DNA from 3 places in the Arthrobacter sp. KBS0702 genome. Region 1 is predicted to be linked to each of the others. Evidence: riboswitches for the same ligand, from Rfam matches in the RefSeq annotation. Region 1 holds a riboswitch; each other region holds the start of a gene.

What was found. A riboswitch is a leader RNA that binds a small molecule or an ion and turns the genes downstream of it on or off. The one in region 1 is predicted to bind thiamine pyrophosphate.
Region 2: linked by a shared signal. The riboswitch ahead of FFF93_RS15670 (ECF transporter S component) and the one ahead of FFF93_RS09690 (bifunctional hydroxymethylpyrimidine kinase/phosphomethylpyrimidine kinase) in region 1 are both predicted to bind thiamine pyrophosphate.
Region 3: linked by a shared signal. The riboswitch ahead of thiO (glycine oxidase ThiO) and the one ahead of FFF93_RS09690 (bifunctional hydroxymethylpyrimidine kinase/phosphomethylpyrimidine kinase) in region 1 are both predicted to bind thiamine pyrophosphate.

Annotation. Positions count from the first base shown of each region.
Region 1 covers NZ_CP042172.1:2,112,404-2,118,524, forward strand. Annotated here, with positions in the region: gene obgE (GTPase ObgE) at 1-1,272, opposite strand, end outside; gene rpmA (50S ribosomal protein L27) at 1,388-1,651, opposite strand; gene rplU (50S ribosomal protein L21) at 1,713-2,021, opposite strand; gene FFF93_RS09690 (bifunctional hydroxymethylpyrimidine kinase/phosphomethylpyrimidine kinase) at 2,390-3,898, opposite strand; TPP riboswitch at 3,999-4,096, opposite strand; gene FFF93_RS09695 (Rne/Rng family ribonuclease) at 4,243-6,121, opposite strand, start outside.
Region 2 covers NZ_CP042172.1:3,388,784-3,394,904, reverse strand. Annotated here, with positions in the region: gene FFF93_RS15700 (Na+/H+ antiporter subunit D) at 1-1,233, shown strand, start outside; gene FFF93_RS15695 (Na+/H+ antiporter subunit E) at 1,230-1,775, shown strand; gene FFF93_RS15690 (monovalent cation/H+ antiporter complex subunit F) at 1,772-2,050, shown strand; gene mnhG (monovalent cation/H(+) antiporter subunit G) at 2,040-2,438, shown strand; gene FFF93_RS15680 (DUF4235 domain-containing protein) at 2,476-2,739, opposite strand; gene FFF93_RS15675 (heme-degrading domain-containing protein) at 2,776-3,333, opposite strand; TPP riboswitch at 3,433-3,574, shown strand; gene FFF93_RS15670 (ECF transporter S component) at 3,643-4,275, shown strand; gene FFF93_RS15665 (ABC transporter ATP-binding protein) at 4,275-5,918, shown strand; gene FFF93_RS15660 (energy-coupling factor transporter transmembrane protein EcfT) at 5,915-6,121, shown strand, end outside.
Region 3 covers NZ_CP042172.1:2,571,019-2,577,139, forward strand. Annotated here, with positions in the region: gene mctP (monocarboxylate uptake permease MctP) at 1-1,593, opposite strand, end outside; gene FFF93_RS11775 (DUF3311 domain-containing protein) at 1,590-1,871, opposite strand; gene FFF93_RS11780 (thiazole synthase) at 2,056-2,865, opposite strand; gene thiS (sulfur carrier protein ThiS) at 2,871-3,107, opposite strand; gene thiO (glycine oxidase ThiO) at 3,104-4,366, opposite strand; TPP riboswitch at 4,358-4,478, opposite strand; gene thiE (thiamine phosphate synthase) at 4,505-5,221, shown strand; gene FFF93_RS11800 (ferritin-like fold-containing protein) at 5,218-5,889, opposite strand; gene FFF93_RS11805 (RNB domain-containing ribonuclease) at 5,931-6,121, shown strand, end outside.

The sequences.
Region 1 (6,121 bases):
CTTGAAGAGTTCGTTTTCGACACCCAGCTTGGCGAGGCGGTCGGCGAGGTAGCCGATGGCCTCCTCGTTGGTGAAGTCGGTCTGCTTGACCCAGCGCACGGGCTTCTCGCCGAGGACGCGGAACAGCGGCTCGAGGTTCTTCTCCTCGCGGCGGATCGTGAAGCCGCTTTCGTTGACGGCGCGGGGGCGCAGCACGGGGGCCTGGACCTTCGGCGGCGTCGCAGCGACGGCGTCGCGGGCGGCCTTGACGATCTCCGCCATGGCGAAGCCAAGCTGGCGGAGTCCCTCATGGCTCGTGGCGGAGATTTCGAAGACCTTGTAGCCGCGCTTTTCGAGTTCCGGGCGGACGAATTCGGCCATGTCCTTGCCGTCCGGCAGGTCGACCTTGTTCAGGGCGATCAGGCGCGGACGGTGGTTCAGCGGTACAACTTCGCCGTCGGAGCCGGCGTAGCTCATGTCCACGGCGTACTTTTCGAGCTCCGCTTCGATCACGGCGAGGTCCGAGAGCGGGTCGCGGTCGGCTTCCAGCGTGCCGCAATCCAGTACGTGCACGAGAGCGGCGCAGCGTTCGACGTGGCGGAGGAAGTGGTGGCCCAGGCCCTTGCCTTCGCTGGCACCTTCGATCAGGCCCGGGACGTCGGCGATGGTGAACCGCACGTCGCCGGCCTGGACGACGCCGAGGTTGGGGATCAGGGTGGTGAAGGGGTAGTCGGCAATCTTGGGCCGCGCGGCGGACATCGCGGCAATCAGGCTGGACTTGCCGGCGGACGGGAAGCCGACCAGGGCGATGTCCGCGATGGACTTCAGCTCCAGGACGATGTCGCTGGATTCGCCTTCGATGCCGAGCAGCGCAAAGCCCGGGGCGCGGCGCTTCTGCGAGGACAGGGCGGCGTTGCCGAGGCCGCCGATGCCGCCGGCCGCAGCGATGTATTCGGTGCCTTCGCCGACCATGTCGGCGAGGACGGTGCCGTCCTTGCTCTTGACGACCGTGCCCTCGGGAACCGGGAGGACCAGGGTTTCGCCGTTCTTGCCGCCGCGCCAGTCGCCCATGCCGGGTCCGCCGTTGGTGGCGTGCCGGTGCGGGGCGTGGTGGTAGTCGAGCAGGGTGGTGGTCTGGGGGTCCACGCGCAGGATGACGTCGCCGCCGTTGCCGCCGTTGCCGCCGTCGGGACCGCCGAGGGGCTTGAACTTCTCGCGGTGGACGGAGACACAGCCGTGGCCGCCGGTACCGCCGGATACGTGCAGTACTACCCGGTCTACAAAGCTCGCCACGTGGATCTCCTCAGTGCTGTTCCCTGGTCCCGCAGGGGCCCAAGATGATTGTAATGCGGTTAAAACACCGGTGGAGCGGACCGACTGGCCCGCCCCACCGATTTAGAACTTGTTGTTACTCTGCAGCTGCAGCAGCCACGATGTTCACAACGCGACGACCACGGCGGGTGCCGAACTCGACAGCACCGGGGGTCAGGGCGAACAGGGTGTCGTCGCCGCCGCGGCCAACGCCGGCGCCCGGGTGGAAGTGGGTGCCGCGCTGGCGGACGATGATCTCGCCAGCGGAAACTACCTGGCCGCCGAAGCGCTTGACGCCGAGGTACTGGGCGTTGGAGTCACGACCGTTGCGAGTGGAGCTCGCGCCTTTTTTATGTGCCATTTGAAATGCCTGCCTTCAAAAATTCTGGGGAAACTGTTGGAACCTGATCAGTAACGAAGAGTTACTTGATACCGGTGATCTTGACCTTGGTCAGTTCCTGACGGTGACCCTGGCGCTTCTTGTAACCGGTCTTGTTCTTGAACTTCTGGATGACGATCTTGGGACCACGGAGGTCTTCCAGGATCTCAGCCGTAACCGTTACCTTGGCCAGGTCCTTGGCTGCAGTCGTGACCTTGTCACCGTCCACCAGGAGCAGTGCGGGCAACTCAAAAGTGCTGCCGGCTCCACCGGGGACGCGGTTCAGGGTAACGAAGTCTCCAACGGAAACCTTCTCTTGGCGGCCGCCTGCGCGGACAATCGCGTACACCACTGGGGAACTCACTTCTCTCGACGTTTATTACTAGATTTGCGTGCGGAACCTGGTGCCGAACTAACTGGACCGGCTCACGCTGTGCCTCAACGCCGGTGGATTCCCCGGGGGAACCCATGAGCTATCCCGTGGAAAGTCCTGCCCGCAAGACGAGCGAACTGTTCCTCAAGGTCATAACCCAAGTGTTGGCGTAAGCACCGAAGATCTAGACTACGCTAATTTTGCCTTCGGCCGCAAACGAGGCTGGTCCCGGCGGGTAGTGCGTGACTGACGCCACACGGTGTCCCCAAAGGGGCCAAAGCTGTGGCATCGCAGCGACTTCCGGAACCGCGCCCCACTATCTTACCGGCCGCATCCCCCCGGCCCGTTCAGGAGTGCAACCTCGGCGCGTCGAAGAATTCCACCTCGTAGCGGCACGACTGCCGGAAGGCGACGGCCATGGCGCTGCGCTCCGCATCGGAACCCCGGCGGCCGGCAGCGTCCGTGTACCGGATGGCCTGGCGCGTCGACTCCGCGAAGGCCTCGTCGGCGTAGGTGCGCAGCCATTCCGCATAGGGGTGGTCCGCAGGGGCACCGGCGCCGAGGTACTCCTGATGCAAGGTGGCGCCCACTTCGGCGTAGAGCCAGAAGCACGGCAGCGCCGCCGCCACGAGGACCCCGTAGCTGCCGGCGAGGGAGGCCGCATGCAGATGGTCCACGTACGCCTTGGTGACGGGGCCCTGTGTCTGCTCAACAGCCCGGTCGGCCAGCCAGTTCCGGTGCAGTTCGGATTCGACCTCGAGGCACTGCTGCGCCGACCGGGACCAGAACAGCTGTTCGGCTTCCGACGGCGCGAGGGCCGCCGCGCGGGACAGCACCCGCGAGTAGCCGTTGAGGTACAGGGCGTCCTGGCTGAGGTAGTAGGCGAACTCGCGTTCGGGCAGGGTGCCGTCTGCGAGGCCACGAATGAAGTCCAGGCCGTAGATCGCGGCCAGCCCGTCGGCGGCGGCCCCGTCGAGGACCGCGGCGAAGTCGCCTTCGGCCTGGAACGCGGGCGCCCCCAGGGCTGCGGCCTGCTGCAGGTGGTGGAAATGGTGCACCGGACCGTTGCCCCGTCCGACGTCGAGGCGCCCCGCTTCCCGCAGCGCTCCGACCAGCCACGGCTTGGCCTCACGCAGTGATGCCGCCCAGTCCCCCGTCCTGGCCTGCACCGTGGCCAGCGCCGAGGACAGCGAGCAACCGGTGCCGTGGCTGTTCCGGGTGGCGATCCGCTGGCCCGGCACCACCACCGTCTCCTGGCCGAGCAGTCCCCCGGTGTTGACGAGCGCGTCGGGGCAGCCGCCGCCGTCGTCAGCTCCCCCGGCCTGGAGGTGGCCGCCCTTGACCAGGACTGTGGTGCCTGTCAGGGCCGCGAGCCGCTTGCCCTGGTCCAGCGCGCCGGCCCAGTCCGCGGCGTGTTCTTCGCCGAGCAACATGGCCAGTTCGGCGAGGTTCGGGGTGATGAGGTCCGCGAGCGGAAGCAGGGCCCGCAGGGCGGTCTCGGCCGATTCCTGCAGCAGCCGGTCGCCGCTGGTGGCCACCATCACCGGGTCCAGGACCACGACGGCGGGGCGGACCCGTTCGAGCCAGGCACGGACGGCGTCGATCACCGCGGCGTCACCGAGCATGCCGATTTTGACGGCGTCGATGGTGATGTCGTCGCTGATCGCGTCCAGCTGGGATGTCAGGAACGACGCCGGCGGCACATGGACGGACCGGACGCCCTGGGTGTTTTGGGCGGTCAGCGCCGTGATGGCGGCCATGCCGTAGCCGCCGAGCGCGGCGATGCTCTTCAGGTCGGCCTGGATGCCCGCGCCGCCGGAGGGGTCCGAGCCTGCGATGGCGAGGACCCTCGGAATCGGGGGCGCGGCGGGCAGGCCTGCTGCCGGGGCGCCGTGTGCGGGAGCCGGGAAGGCGGTCTGCAGGATGGACTGGGCGTGGGCCGCTGGAGCCTGGGTCGATGAAGACAAGAGACATCCCTTCGCCGGTGTTAACCGGACAGGTTCAACGGGTCTGGATCTCAGCCGGCTCGTTGCTCGGCACCCCGTGTCAGTCCCCCAGCCTAGCGTTCCCTGCCCGGCCGCGTCCGCTCGGCGGCGGTTTTTACCCGGGCCCGTTAACGAACTCGCGGGTACCGTCCCGGCTCGACGCGATGCTGCGTCGAGTCCGGGCGGTACCCGCGAGTGGTGGTGCCTGGCTGGTGCTAGAGCTCCGAAGCGGGAACGCCGACGCCAAGGATGATCGGCTCGCTGGCCGCGGGCTTGGCAGCCGCCTTCGCCGGCTCCGGGGCCTTGGCTTCGTGGACCGAGCCGGCGGCAGCCGACGGAGCAGTCGCGCGCTGCTGCACGGACGTCTCGTTGGCAGCGCCCTGGGCCCGGCTGGCGCTCCGGTTCCGGCGGACCCGCCGCGGCGCGGTGGTGTCCGCGGCCGCAGCCTGCGCTACGGGTGCCATGGCGACCGGCGCTTTGGCATCTTGGCGGGCCGGAGCCTTCGCGGCCTCCTGGCGGGCCGGAGCCTGCGCGGCCGGAGCCTTGGCGGCCTCCTGGCGGGAGGGAGCCTGCGGCTCGCGGGTGCGGGCACTCGGCGGCTGGATCCGGGCAGTCCGGGCGCGACCGCGGCCACGGGTGGCGCGGGACGGTGCTGCTGCGGCCGGTTCGGCGGGTTCCGCGGCGGGGGCCGCGGCGGGCTCGGCTGGTGCTTCGGGCGCCTCGGCGGCCGGAACCGCTGCCGCCGTCTTGCCCGCCTCGGCGTCGCCCAGGTTGGCGAATGCCTCGGTGAGCAGATCCAGGGTCAGCGCCGGCTGCTGGGCCTCCTCGGCGTGCTCGACGAAGGGCAGCGCAACCTGCTCGCCGCCGAAGGTCAACACGGCGGCCGGACGCCCGGCAGCCTCCTCCGTTGAGGCAACTTCCACGGCCGCGTCCAGCGCAGCCTGGCGGGTTTCGGCGTCGGGCGCTGCAGTCGCGTCGCCGTCGTGCAGGTGGGCGGCGTGCGCGGCGGCGGCGATGTTCGCCAGCGCTGCGCGGGTCGCCTCAGCTTTGGCGTGACGCTCGGCCTCGGTGGGCTCCGGGTGCACGGCAGCGGGTGCGGACTGCTCGTCCGAGCCCTGGCCGCCCCGGCCGCGGCGGCGCTTGCGCTCGGTCCGCCCGGCGGGCTGGTGCTCGGCCCGCGGGACGTGGTGTTCCGCGGCGACGGTGTTGGCGCGGCGGTGTTCGACAGGCTCGTCATGGGTGACGACGCCGCGGCCGGCGCAGGCTTCACACTGTTCGCCGAAGACTTCCAGCAGCCCGGTGCCCATCCGCTTGCGGGTCATCTGCACGAGGCCCAGGGAGGTCACCTCGGCCACCTGGTGCTTGGTCCGGTCCCGGCCCAGGCACTCCACCATGCGGCGCAGCACGAGGTCACGGTTGGATTCGAGCACCATGTCGATGAAGTCGATGACGATGATGCCGCCGATGTCCCGGAGCCGGAGCTGGCGGACGACTTCCTCGGCCGCTTCCAGGTTGTTCTTGGTGACGGTTTCCTCGAGGTTGCCGCCGCTGCCGGTGAACTTGCCGGTGTTGACGTCCACCACGGTCATGGCTTCGGTGCGGTCGATCACGAGGGACCCGCCGGAGGGCAGGAAGACCTTGCGGTCCAGTGCCTTGTGGATCTGCTCGTCGATGCGCCAGGCCGCGAAGATGTCCGTGTCTTTGGTCCACTTCTCGAGGCGGCCCACCAGGTCCGGAGCCACGTAGGTGACGTAGGCCTCGATCGTGTCCCAGGCTTCCTCGCCGGAGACGATCAGCTTGGAGAAGTCCTCGTTGAACACGTCGCGGACCACCTTGATGGTCAGGTCCGGTTCACCGTAGAGCAGTTCGGGGGCCAGGATCTTGGTGGATGTGGACTGGCTCTCGATGCCCTCCCACTGGGCGCGCAGACGGTTGATGTCATGCGTCAGCTCTTCCTCCGAGGCCCCCTCGGCGGCGGTGCGGACGATCACGCCCGCGCTCTCCGGGAGGCGGTCCTTGAGGATCCGCTTGAGGCGGTTGCGTTCGACGTCGGGCAGCTTGCGGGAGATGCCGGTCATGGAGCCGCCGGGGACG
Region 2 (6,121 bases), 1.3 Mb from region 1:
AACGCCTTCCTCTCCGGCGATCTTTTCAACCTCTACGTGGGCTTTGAGATCCTGCTGACCGCCAGCTACGTGCTGATGACCCTGGGCGGGACGGGCCCGAGGGTCCGTGCCGGTGTGACCTACGTGGTGGTCTCGGTGGTGTCCTCGGTGCTCTTCCTGATCGCGATCGCCATGATCTACGGCGCCACCGGGACCATCAACATGGCGGACCTCGCCATCAAGCTGGCCGACCTGGACCAGGGCACGCGAAACCTCCTGCACGTCCTGCTGCTCGTGGCGTTCGGCATCAAGGCGGCCGTGTTCCCGCTGAGTTTCTGGCTGCCGGACTCGTATCCGACGGCGCCGGCCCCGGTCACCGCCGTGTTCGCCGGCCTGCTCACCAAGGTGGGCGTCTATGCGATGGTCCGCACCGAGACCCTGCTCTTCCCCGGGGACACCTTCAATACCCCGCTGATGGTCGCGGCGCTGCTGACCATGGTGGTGGGAATCCTCGGTGCCCTGGCTCAGAGCGACATCAAGCGGCTCCTCTCCTTCACGCTGGTCAGCCACATCGGCTATATGGTGTTCGGCCTGGCGATGTCCTCCGTCGCCGGACTCGGGGCCGCGGTGTTCTACGTGGCGCACCACATCACCATCCAGACCAGCCTGTTCCTCGTGACCGGCCTGATCGAGCGTCGTGCCGGGAGTTCCTCGGTGGACCGGATCGCAGGGCTCGCCAAGCTCTCGCCGCTGCTGGCCGTGCTGTTCTTCGTGCCGGCCATGAACCTGGCCGGCATCCCGCCGCTCTCCGGGTTCCTTGGCAAGCTTGGCCTGCTGCAGGCCGGCGTCGCCCTGGGGACCCCGCTGGCCTACGCCCTGGTGGCAGGCGGTGTGCTGACCAGCCTGCTGACCCTGCTGGCCATCGCCAGGGTCTGGAACCGTGCGTTCTGGCGCAAGCCCGAGGACGCCGAACACCCGGACCCCGTGCTGCTCGCCGGCCCCGGCAGCCAGGCCACAGGTGACCGCGCCGGCCAGCAGAACGTGACCCTGCTGCCGCGCACCATGGTGGGTTCCACCCTGGCCCTGGTGCTGTTCGGGGTGGCGCTGACGGTCTTTGCAGGGCCGCTGTTCAGGGTGGCCGGGCAGTCGGCCTCGGAGATGCTGGACCGGTCCTCCTACATCCAGGCCGTGCTGGGGGACGAAGCCCCGGTTCCGGTCATCGCGCAGATGCCGCGGCAGGAGGGGCCGAAATGACGCGAAAGAGAATCTCGCTGCGCCAGGAACTGCCGCTGCTGGTCTGGCTCGTCATCGTCTGGGGCGCCCTCTGGCAGGACTTCAGCGCGGGCAACCTGCTCTTCGGCGCCCTGATCGCCGTGGTGGTGGCGCGGCTCTTTTACCTGCCGCCGGTGGAGCTGGGCGGTCGATTCAACGTGCTGCGCGCCGTACCGTTCGCCGTGGTTTTCCTGGGCAAAGTCGTGGCGGCCAGTTTCCAGGTCCTGTTCCTGGCCCTGGTCAAGGGGCCGCGGGTGATCAGCGCCGTCGTCGCCGTCCCGCTCCGGAGCCACTCCGACCTGCTGGTGACCGCCACCGGGCACGTCATCTCGCTGATCCCGGGGTCGCTGGTGGTGGAGGTGGACAGGTCCACGTCCACGCTCTACATCCACGGCATTAACGTCCGCGACGCCGAGGACGCCGCCAAGCTCCGCAAGGAGGTCCGCGACACCGAGGCCGGACTGATCCGGATCATGGGCACCCCGGCCGAATTGACCGCCCTGAAACAGGAGGTGGGCGCATGATGCCCCTGGTCCTGGCCGTCACCGCCGTCGTGCTGTCGCTCGCCGCGGGCGGCGCGATCATCCGCATCGCGCGCGGGCCCTCGCTGCTGGACCGTGTGCTCGCAGCCGACGTGCTGCTCGCCATCTTGGGCGCGGCGCTGTGCATTGACATGGCAGTCAACCGGCACCTGAACAACCTGATGCTCCTGGTGTCCATCTCCATCATCGGCTTTGTGGGCTCGGTGACGGTGGCCCGTTTTGTGGCAGACCGGAGGAAGCAGCCCAATGAATCCTGAGACGTTCTCCGCCGACGCCGTGATCGATACCGTCTCGGCTGTGTTCATGGTGCTGGGGGCGCTGATGTCCCTCGGCGCGGCCATAGGCCTGCTGCGCTTCCCCGACCTGATGAGCCGGATGCACGCCGCGACCAAACCTCAGGTCCTGGGGTTGTTCCTGCTGCTCTGCGCCGTGGGGCTGCAACTGCGCACCTGGTGGGTGTGGCCGGTGCTGGTGGTGGCGTGGATTTTCCAACTGCTCACCGTGCCGGTCTCGGCCCACATGGTGGGCCGGGCCGGCTACCGCACCAAACACCTCCACCCCGAACTGCTCAGCGCAGACGAGCTGGAGGCCGTGGTGCAGCAGGCGGCCGGCAAAAGCGGATTTACCGACGACGACGTCGAGTGACGGATTGCCCTGGGCGGTTTGCCCCGTGCGAGGCGGCTTAGACGATGTCCTGGGTTTTGGCGAAGCGGGTGATCGCGCGCTGCGTGCCGCGGTTGGCGAGGACCTGGATGATGGCGCTGACCGAGGCCGAAATCAGGGCGAAGGTCAGGGCCTGGCGCAGCGTGGTGGGGACGTCGTCGTCGTGGCCCTTGGGCGGCTTATTGCCGGTGGTCTTTTCCCAGACGGTGTCGACCACCTTGGTGCCGACGAAACCGGCGACGAGGCTGATGCCGGTGCCAAGCAGTTTGATGAAGATGTTCATACGTCGTACTCCTTGCGGGAGGGAACAGGGCTTCCCCTAGCCTAGCGTCCCTGCCGTGGTGTCCGAACGGTTGAGGATTTCGGTCAGGGCCTCGACCACCAGCTGGTGGTCGGCCTTCTGCGGCAGCCCCGAAACCGTGACCGTGCCGACAGCCCCCGTCCCGCGCAGGTAGATCGGAAAGGAGCCGCCGTGGGCGGCAAATTCCTGCTGGTCGAACCAGGCGTTGTCCTCGATCCTCCGCCCGGCGGCCCTGGCCCGGAGGCCCACCAGCAGCGACGGGACTTCGTACCGGGAGGCCGTGCGCTGCTTCGCCCTGATCCAGCGCTCGTTGTCCGGCGTGGCGCCTTCGAGCGCCGCGTGGAAAAGTACCTGCTCACCCTTGGTGATGTCGATGGCGATGGGGTGGTTGCGTCGCCGGCCGAGTTCCACCAGCAGGAACCCGAGCTCCAGGGCGTCGTCCTTGCTGAAGGAGCGGAACTGCAGTTCGTCGATTTCCGTCAGGATCCGGCCGATGAGCGCGGCCAGGGACCCGGGCGGCTGCGGTTCCGCGGAGTCCGGGTCGTAGTCGGGGGAAGGAACGGGGGCCTCGCTCATGGGATTCAGCTTCCGTTAGGTGGGTGCCGCTGCGCAACCCCAGCTGCGAGTCACTTGGGCTCCGGCGGGTGTAAACTGGCCCAGCCCACAAGGGTGATTTTAATACGACAGGGGAGCGCCGCCGTCGGCATCACTGGAGCAATCCGGTGAACCGTAAGTGGGCGCTGAGAGTGCGGACAGCCGCAGACCCTCGAACCTGATCCGGTTAGTACCGGCGCAAGGGAGTCGAGTTCTCGGGGTGCCCGGCATCCGTGGCGAAAGCCGCGTGCAGCCGGAACGCCCTCCCCTCCTGTACCTCAGGAGGACGATATGACTGATATTTCTGCAAAGCAAACACTGGCCGCCGGCAAATACAGCTGGCGCGTGGTCGACATTGTGCTGGCCGCGTTGATCGCTGTTGCCGGCGGCGTGATTTTCTGGGCCTGGGACCAGGGCGCCAACCTCGTGACGGCCCCGCTGACCGCGGTCTACCCGCCGCTGACCGGGCTCTACGCCGGAGGCTGGATGCTCCCGGCAATCCTGGGCATGCTCGTCGTCCGCAAACCGGGCGCTGCGCTGTTCTGCGAAGCGGTGGCCGCCACCGGCGAGCTGATCATGGGCTCGCAGTACGGCACCACAGTGTTGATCTCCGGAATCCTGCAGGGTCTCGGCGCCGAACTCATCTTCGCCGCCTTCCTCTACAAGAAGTTCAACCTGCCGGTGTCCCTGCTGGCCGGCGCCGGCGCGGGCCTGTTCTGCGGCCTGAACGACTCCTTCCTGCCCTGGGGCTGGAACATCGCCTACGAACCCGGTGACAAGCTCGCCTACATCGTCTTCTGCGCCATCTCCGGAGCCGTGATTGCCGGCGGACTGTCCTGGCTGGCCACCCGCGGGCTCGCCAAGACCGGCGTGCTGGCCTCGTTCGCGTCCCGCAAGGCGGCATCGGAACCCGTCTTCTCCTGATGCCCGCAGACTACGCCGTCCACCCGGCCGCGGTCACCGCCCGCGGCTGGGGCTGGCGGCACGCCGGCCGGCGCCGACCCGCCGTCAGCGGACTGGACCTGGACATCAGCCCGGGCGAGCGTGTCCTGCTGCTGGGCCCCTCCGGGGCCGGCAAGTCCACGCTGCTGCACGCTCTGGCCGGGGTGCTGGGGGACAGCACCGCCGACACCTCCGCCGCCGGCCCTTCCGGGGCTGGCTCCCCCGACGCCGAGGACTCCGACGAGACCGGCAGCCTGCTGATCGACGGGGCCCCGCCGAGGGCACGGCGCGGCCGGGCGGGGCTCATGCAGCAGGACCCGGAAACCCAGGTGGTGCTCTCGCGCCTGGGCGACGACGTCGCCTTCGGGGCCGAGAACCTCGCCGTTCCGCCGGCGGAGATTTGGCGGCGGGTGGCGGAAGCGCTTGACGACGTCGGGCTGGGGCGGCTGCCGCTGGACCATCCGACGTCGGCGCTCTCCGGCGGGCAGAAGCAGCGGCTGGCGCTCGCCGGCATCCTTGCGATGCGGCCGGGCCTGCTGCTGCTGGACGAACCCACCGCAAACCTCGACCCGGCCGGCGTCCTGGAGGTCCGCGACGCCGTGGGGCGCTGCCTGGACAAGACCGGGGCCACGCTGGTGGTGGTGGAGCACCGCGTCGCCGTCTGGAAAGACCTCGTGGACCGGATCGTCGTGCTGCAGCCGGGGTCCGCCGGGGACTCCGCCGTGCTCCTGGACGGCCCGCCGGACCAGGTCCTGGAGCAGGCGCGGGACATGCTCATCGCCGCCGGCGTCTGGGTGCCCGGCCATGTGCCGGCCGCGCGGGCGCGCACCGCGGACACCGGCGCGGGCGGAGTTGCCGCGGCGGGTCAAGGGCCCGCCCAGCTGCTGCTGGCCGCCGAGGGGCTGGCCGTCTCCCGCCAACGCCCGCGCCGCACCGGCCTGCTGGCGGGCTTCCGGACTGTCCCGCCGGTACCGGTGCAGTCCGGGATTACGGCCCAGGTCAGGGCCGGGCAGGCGCTGACCATCACCGGCCCCAACGGCTGCGGAAAGTCAACCTTCGCCCTGACCCTGGCCGGGCTGCTGGCGCCGGTTGCGGGGGCCGTGTCCGCCACCACCGAGCTGAGCGCCGGCGCCGGCATCGATCCGTACAAGTGGAAGGCCCAGCAGTTGATCGCCAGGATCGGCACGGTGTTCCAGGAACCCGAGCACCAGTTCGTCACCGGTCGGGTGCTGGACGAACTGATGTTCGGCCCCCGCCATCTGGGCCGGGGCGAAGAGCGGGTGGACGAACTGCTGGAGCGCCTGCGGCTGCGCGACCTCGTGGACGCCAATCCCTACACACTCTCCGGCGGCGAAAAACGGCGGCTCTCGGTGGCCACCGTGCTCGCCGCCCACCCGCAGGTGCTGGTGTTGGACGAACCCACCTTCGGCCAGGACGCCAACACCTGGGCTGAGCTGGCTTCCTTCCTCTCCGAGCTGCTCGACGCCGGCACCGCCGTCGTCTCGGTGACCCATGACGCGGAATTCAGCCAGGTCCTCGGCGGCACCGAGCTCACCCTCGGCGCCCCGCAACCCGGGCTGCCCGGTCTGCCCGGCCGGACGACGCCGGGGGTGGCGGCGCCGTGAGGGACACCCTGACACTGCGTGGCAACAAAGCCCTGCTGACCCGCGCCAACCCGCTGGCCAAGTTCTCCGGCGTCCTGTTCATCACCGTGGCGCTGGCGCTGTCCATCGACTGGGTCTCCGCGTCGGTGGCGCTCGCGTTCGAACTCCTGCTGCTCCCGCTCGCCGGCCTGACCCTGGCCCTGCTCTGGCAGCGCGGCTGGCCG
Region 3 (6,121 bases), 460 kb from region 1:
GTCCTTCCCGTCGGCGACTTTCATTGCACGGAAGAGCAGGGACAGGATGGCCGCGACGACGAGGTTTATCGCGAAGGCCACGACGGCGATGTAGACCTGGACGTCGGTGCCGGGGATGGCCGCGATGGAACCGCCAAAGTGGGCTTTCGTGACGGGGTTGACCACGTTGTACGCCGCGATGGTGCCGTACGCGATGCCGGCCGCCCAGCCGGCGAACAGGGCCCAGCGGTGGAACCAGCGGGTATAGAGTCCCGCCACGATGGCCGGGAAGGTCTGCAGTATCCAGATGCCGCCGAGGAGTTGCATGTTGATGGCCGCGGACTGGTCCATGGCAATGACGAAGATCAGGGCACCGAACTTGACCACCAGCGAGGCGATCTTGGAGACGCTGGCTTCCTGCCGCGGAGTGGCGTCCGGCTTGATCAGGTCCCGGTAGATGTTTCGGGTGAACAGGTTCGCCGCGGCGATGGACATGATGGCGGCCGGGACCAGCGCCCCGATGGCGATGGCGGCGAGGGCAATGCCGGCAAACCACGCCGGGAACTGGTCAAGGAACAGTTGCGGAACAACCAGTTGCGGGTTGACGGCGCCGTTCAGGTCCGTGGGCTTGGTGCCGGCGTAAATGGCCGCGTATCCCAGGAGCGCCAGGAAACCCAGCATCAGGGAGTACAGCGGCAGCACCGCGGCGTTCCGGCGGATGGTGTTCCTGCTTTTGGTGGCCAGGACGCCCGTGATCGAGTGCGGATACATGAACAGGGCGAGTGCGGAGCCCAGGGCAAGCGTCCAATACGCGGAGTAACTGGACGCGCCCGGGATGAACGCGCCCGCCGGTTTGCCGGTCGCAGGGCTGACCGTCGCCAGCTTCGTCTGGGCAGAGTCGAAGATGGGGCCCCACCCGCCGAACTTGATGGGCAGGTAAATCACCGCGACGATCACGGCGAGATAGATCAGCAGGTCCTTCACGACGGCGATCAGGGCCGGCGCGCGCAGGCCGGAGGTGTAGGTATAGGCGGCCAGGACCACGAACGCGATGATGAGCGGCAGGTCGGTCAGCAGCACATTCTCTGCGCTGCCCAGACCGAGCACGGTGAGCACGGCCTTGATGCCCACCAGTTGCAGGGCAATGTAGGGCATGGTGGCTACGATGCCGGTGACAGCCACCGCAACCGTCAGCGCCCTGCTGCCATAGCGGCCGCCGACGAAGTCGGCTGGCGTGACAAAACCGTGCCGGTGCGAGACGGACCACAGCCTGCTCATCAGCAAGAACACGATCGGATAGAGCACGATTGTGTAGGGCACCGCAAAGAAGCCGCTCACGGCGCCGGTGGCCCACATCGCCGCCGGCACCGCCACGAACGTGTAAGCGGTGTAGAGGTCGCCTCCAAGCAGGAACCAGGTCACCCAGGTTCCGAAGCCCCGGCCGCCAAGGCCCCATTCGTCCAGGCTATGCAGCCCTGTCGTCTTTTCCCGCCGCCACCGCGCGGCAAAGAAACCCAGGACCGCCACCAGGAGGAAGAGGATGATCACAATGGTGAGTGCTACGCCGTTGACCGGCCGGTCCGGGGCCGCCAGCGGCACGCCGGCCCCGTTCACCGTTCCACCCCGTCGGCCAGGCGGCTGCGGACGGATTCGCGGCGACGCCGGTCTTCCTTCGTGACCAGCCAGTAGGAGATCCCCACCAGGGCTGCGGTGACCGGTATCCACGCCATCTGATACCAGTAGAAGAAGGGGATACCGCCCAACCGCGGTTCGTCGTACGAATACGCCGGCACATACAGGGGAACCACGATGGCTATAAGCAAAAGGATTCCGGAAATCACATAGGGACCCGGTCTGGCCGGTCCGCGCGTGGGCACTTCAGGACTGGACATGCACGCCTCCTCGTCGAGGCGGGCCCCCGGAGCGGGAAGGCTTCCCGGGACGTGCCGGCGGCCTGCAGACCTTGTTTCCGCGGTCTTATGCATCAGGATAGACACTGGAGTAATTCTTTGACAGTGCTCGATTACCCTGCATTGTCAGTCCCAGTGCTGTTTTCCGGATCGGCACAGGTATTCCCTACAGGAACTCGGCCCGGCCCTCCATGGCGGACGAGGCGAGGGCATGCTCTCGGCGCGGAATCCGGCCCGCCTTCCGGGCAAGCCTGCCCGCGATGACGGCGTGTTTGAACGCCTCCCCCATCAGCGCCGGGTCCTGGGCGCGGGTCACAGCCGTGGCGAGCAGCACGGCGTCGCAGCCCAGCTCCATCGCGAGCGCGGCATCGGAGGCTGTGCCGATGCCGGCGTCGAGGACCACCGGCACGGAAGCCCGGGAAACGATCAGTTCGATGTTGTGCGGGTTCAGGATGCCCAGTCCGGTGCCGATCGGGGCGCCCAGGGGCATGACGGCGGTCGCGCCTAGGTGTTCCAGCCGGAGGGCCAGTACGGGGTCATCGTTCGTGTAGGCGAAGACCTTGAAGCCGCGGGACACCAGCTGTTCGGTGGCCTCCACGAGTTCCACGGCGTCGGGCAGCAAGGTGTGCTCGTCGGCGATCACCTCGAGCTTCACCCAGTCCGTCTCAAGTGCTTCGCGGGCCAGTTCGGCCGTGAGGACGGCGTCCCGGGCGGTGAAGCAGCCGGCCGTGTTGGGCAGCACGCGGATATTCTGCTCCGCCAGCAGCTGGAACAGCGACCCGGTCTCCGCCGGCGAGTAGCGGCGCATGGCCACCGTGGTGAGTTCCGTGCCGGAGGCCACGAGCGCGGCACCGAGGCCGTGCAGGCTCGGCGCACCGCCGGTGCCCATAATGAGCCGCGAGCCCAGCTCCACCCCGTCCACCGTGAACGGGTCCATGCCGGTCTGCTGCAAAGGCTTCAGCGTTGTTTCTTCCATGGTGTTCATCCTCCCTGGACTGCCGTGACGAGTTCGACGTCGTCGCCCTCGGCGAGCGCCGTCGCGTGCCACTGGCTGCGCGGCACCACCTCGGCGTTGCGGGCGACGGCGACGCCGAGCTGCCGGCCGTCCGTGGCCTGCCCGTTGGCGGCCAGGCTCCGGCCGGTGACGACGCTGACCAGGGCGCTGACCGTGGCGCCGTCGGCGACGGCGTGCTGTTCCCCGTTGAGTTTGATGTTCATGCTGTTGTCCTGTCTTTCGGTGAAAAGTCCTGAGCCGCGGAATCCCGGGGGCCGGAAAAGCGGTCCGGGCGGAACCGGGCCCAGCGCGGGTCCGGCTGCCCGTCCAGCAGCGCCCGGCAGATCGCGGCGGCCGCCGGGGTCAGCAGGACACCGTGCCGGAAGAAGCCGGTGGCAATGATCAGTCCTTCGATGTCCTGCCCGCTTCCGGGGCGGGATGCGCGGCCCAGCAGCGGGGCGTTGTCCGGTGTTCCCGGCCGCGCCCGGGCGGTGGCCTCGAGCAGTTCCAGTTCGGCGACGGCGGGGAGCAGCTGCTGCGCGTCGCGCAGCAGCTGGTACACGCCACCGGCCGAGACGGCGCCAGGGTTCGAGGGTGCATCCTCGCGCTGGGTCGCCCCGATCACGACGGTGCCGTCCGCCCGCGGGACGATGTACACCGGAACCCCCCGGACCAGCCCCCGCACCGTGGAGCGCAAGAGCGGCCGGAGCCGTTCAGGCACCCGGAGCCGGAGGATGTCCCCGTAGACCGGCCGCAGCGGCAAGGCCAGTCCCTCGGGCAAACCCTGCAGGTCCGCCGCCCCGAGGCCGTTGGCCACAATGGTCTCCCCGGCCCGGAGCTCCCCGCCACCCTCGAGGACGACACCGGCGACGCGTCCGCCGTCCCAGAGCAGCCCGCCGGCGCGTCTGGCCACGGCCGTGAACCGGTCGTCCGCGGCCAGCAATGTACCGATCCTGGCCAGCAGCCGGCGCGGGTCAACCTGGTGGTCGGCGGGGATGCCGAAGGCGCAGGAGATGCCGGGGTTGAGCAAGGGCTCGCGGGTACGCGCCTCACGCACGGTCAACGGCTCCACGGCGAGCCCGCAGGCCTGCTGCACCTCCCGCAGGTCCGCGAGCGCCCGGCGGTCGGCCGCGTCCGCGCCGATTGCGAGGGTCGGCGTCGTGAGATACCCGGTGCCGCCCGCCTCCCCCGCGCCGCCGTCCAGGCCGGCGGCGAAGCCGGGCCACAGCCGTGCGGCTTCCAGCATGAGGGCCAGGAGCCCTTCTTCCTGGTAGTGCAGTTCGCTCACGGGCGCCAGCATGCCGGCGGCGGCCCAGCTGGCCCCGCTCCCGGGTGCGGGGTCGATCAGGGCCACCGAACGGCCCGAGCGGCGTGCCTCCCAGGCGATCCCGTGGCCGATCACCCCGCCGCCGATCACGGCGACGTCGTACCACTTCGCTGATGGGCCCGCCGGTGCGGCGGATGGTGAGACGGACAGGTCCATGGGCTTCCTTCCCTACGCCGGTACTAGCCGGATCAGGTCAAGCGGTCGGCTCTGACGCCCTCTCAGCCCTGCGGCCCGGTATCGGGCGGCGCGGGCTCCCGCGGTATTCGCCCAGTTTAGAGGAACTAGGCTTGGAACATGAGCCAAGATGTCCACACCACCGCCCGCCTGTACCTGTGCACCGATGCCCGGAAGGGCCGCGGCGACTTCGAGGATTTCGTCGACGCCGCCTTTGCCGGCGGGGTGGACATCATCCAGTTGCGGGACAAGTCGCTGGAGGCGGCCGAGGAGCTCGAACTGCTGGAGGTCCTGCACTCCGTGGCGCACCGGCACGGCCGGCTCTGGGCCGTGAACGACCGCGCCGACCTCGCCTCGCTGGCCGGGGCACCGGTCTTCCATATCGGCCAAAAAGACATTCCCTTCGCCGCGGCCCGGGAGTTCCTGGGCAAGGGCACCGTGATCGGGATGTCCACGCACACCCCGGAGCAGGTTGACGCCGCCATCGCCGCGGCCCCCGGCCGGAGCGGGCTGGACTACTTCTGTGTGGGGCCGGTCTGGGCCACCCCCACGAAGCCGGGCCGCGCCGCCGTCGGGCTGGACCTGGTGCGCTACGCCGCCGCGGCGATTGAACGGGCCGAGGCCGGGGACAGCGGCAGGGTCTCCGGGGTGGTGCCGTGGTTCGCGATCGGCGGCATCGACCTGTCCAACGTGGAGCAGGTGGTCGACGCCGGCGCCCACCGCATCGTGGTGGTCCGGGCGATTACCGAGGCCGACGATCCCGCCGGGGCAGCGCGGGCGCTGCTCGCCGCGCTCGACGCCGGGGCGGAAGCCAACGCCGGGGCCGCGTCCAACTAGCCCGCGAGCCCCAGCTGGGACATCCGGCGGGAGTGGGCGGCGGCGAGCTCGGCAGTCAGTTCGCGGACGAGCTCTCCGGCCCGTGCCTCGTCCACCCCGGCGAGGCCGCCGAGGAGCGCATGGTCCACGCTGACCCGCTGGGCCTGGGTGAGCGCCTCGCCCAGCAGCCGCCGCGCCCACAGGGCCAGCCGGGAAGCCAGCCGGGGATCATCGGCGAGCGCCGCCTTGAGCCGCTCGCCCAGCACTGCCGTCGCGCCCTCGGACGACTGGATCGTGCGGATCAGGCTTGCCGTGTCGGCGTCGACGTAGCCGGAAATGGACCGGTAGAAATCTGCCGAGACCGTGTCGATCACGTACGCCTTCATCAGCGATTCGTACCAGTCAGAAGGGCGGGTGCGCTCATGGAAATGGTCCACGGACGGCTGGAACGGCAGCATGGCTTCCTCCGCGTCGATGCCAAGCTCCGCCAGTTTCGCGCAGACCAGTTCGAAGTGCTGGAACTCGCTGACGGCAAGGCCGCCCAGCACCGCACGGTCGCGCAGCGTGGGCGAATACCGCGCGTCGGAGGAAAGCCGTTCGAAGGCCGAAAGTTCCCCGTAGGCCATCACGCCCAGCAGGTCCCGGAGAAAACGCGGGTCACGGACGGGGTCGGCCGGGGAAGTGCTCATGCTTCAAGACTAATAGCGGAAATCGGGCTAACCTGATTTTCGTGTCTCATCATCGCCTGACCCCGAGCGTGCGCCAGCAGCAGAACCAATTGGCCCAGGCGCTCAAAGCCCTGCGCACCACGCTGGAGCTGCCGGGTCCGTTCCCGGAAGACGTGCTCCGCGACGCCGAGGCGGCCGTGGCCAGCCATGAGCTGCCGCCACTGGACCTGACGCATGTGGAGTTCGTGACCAT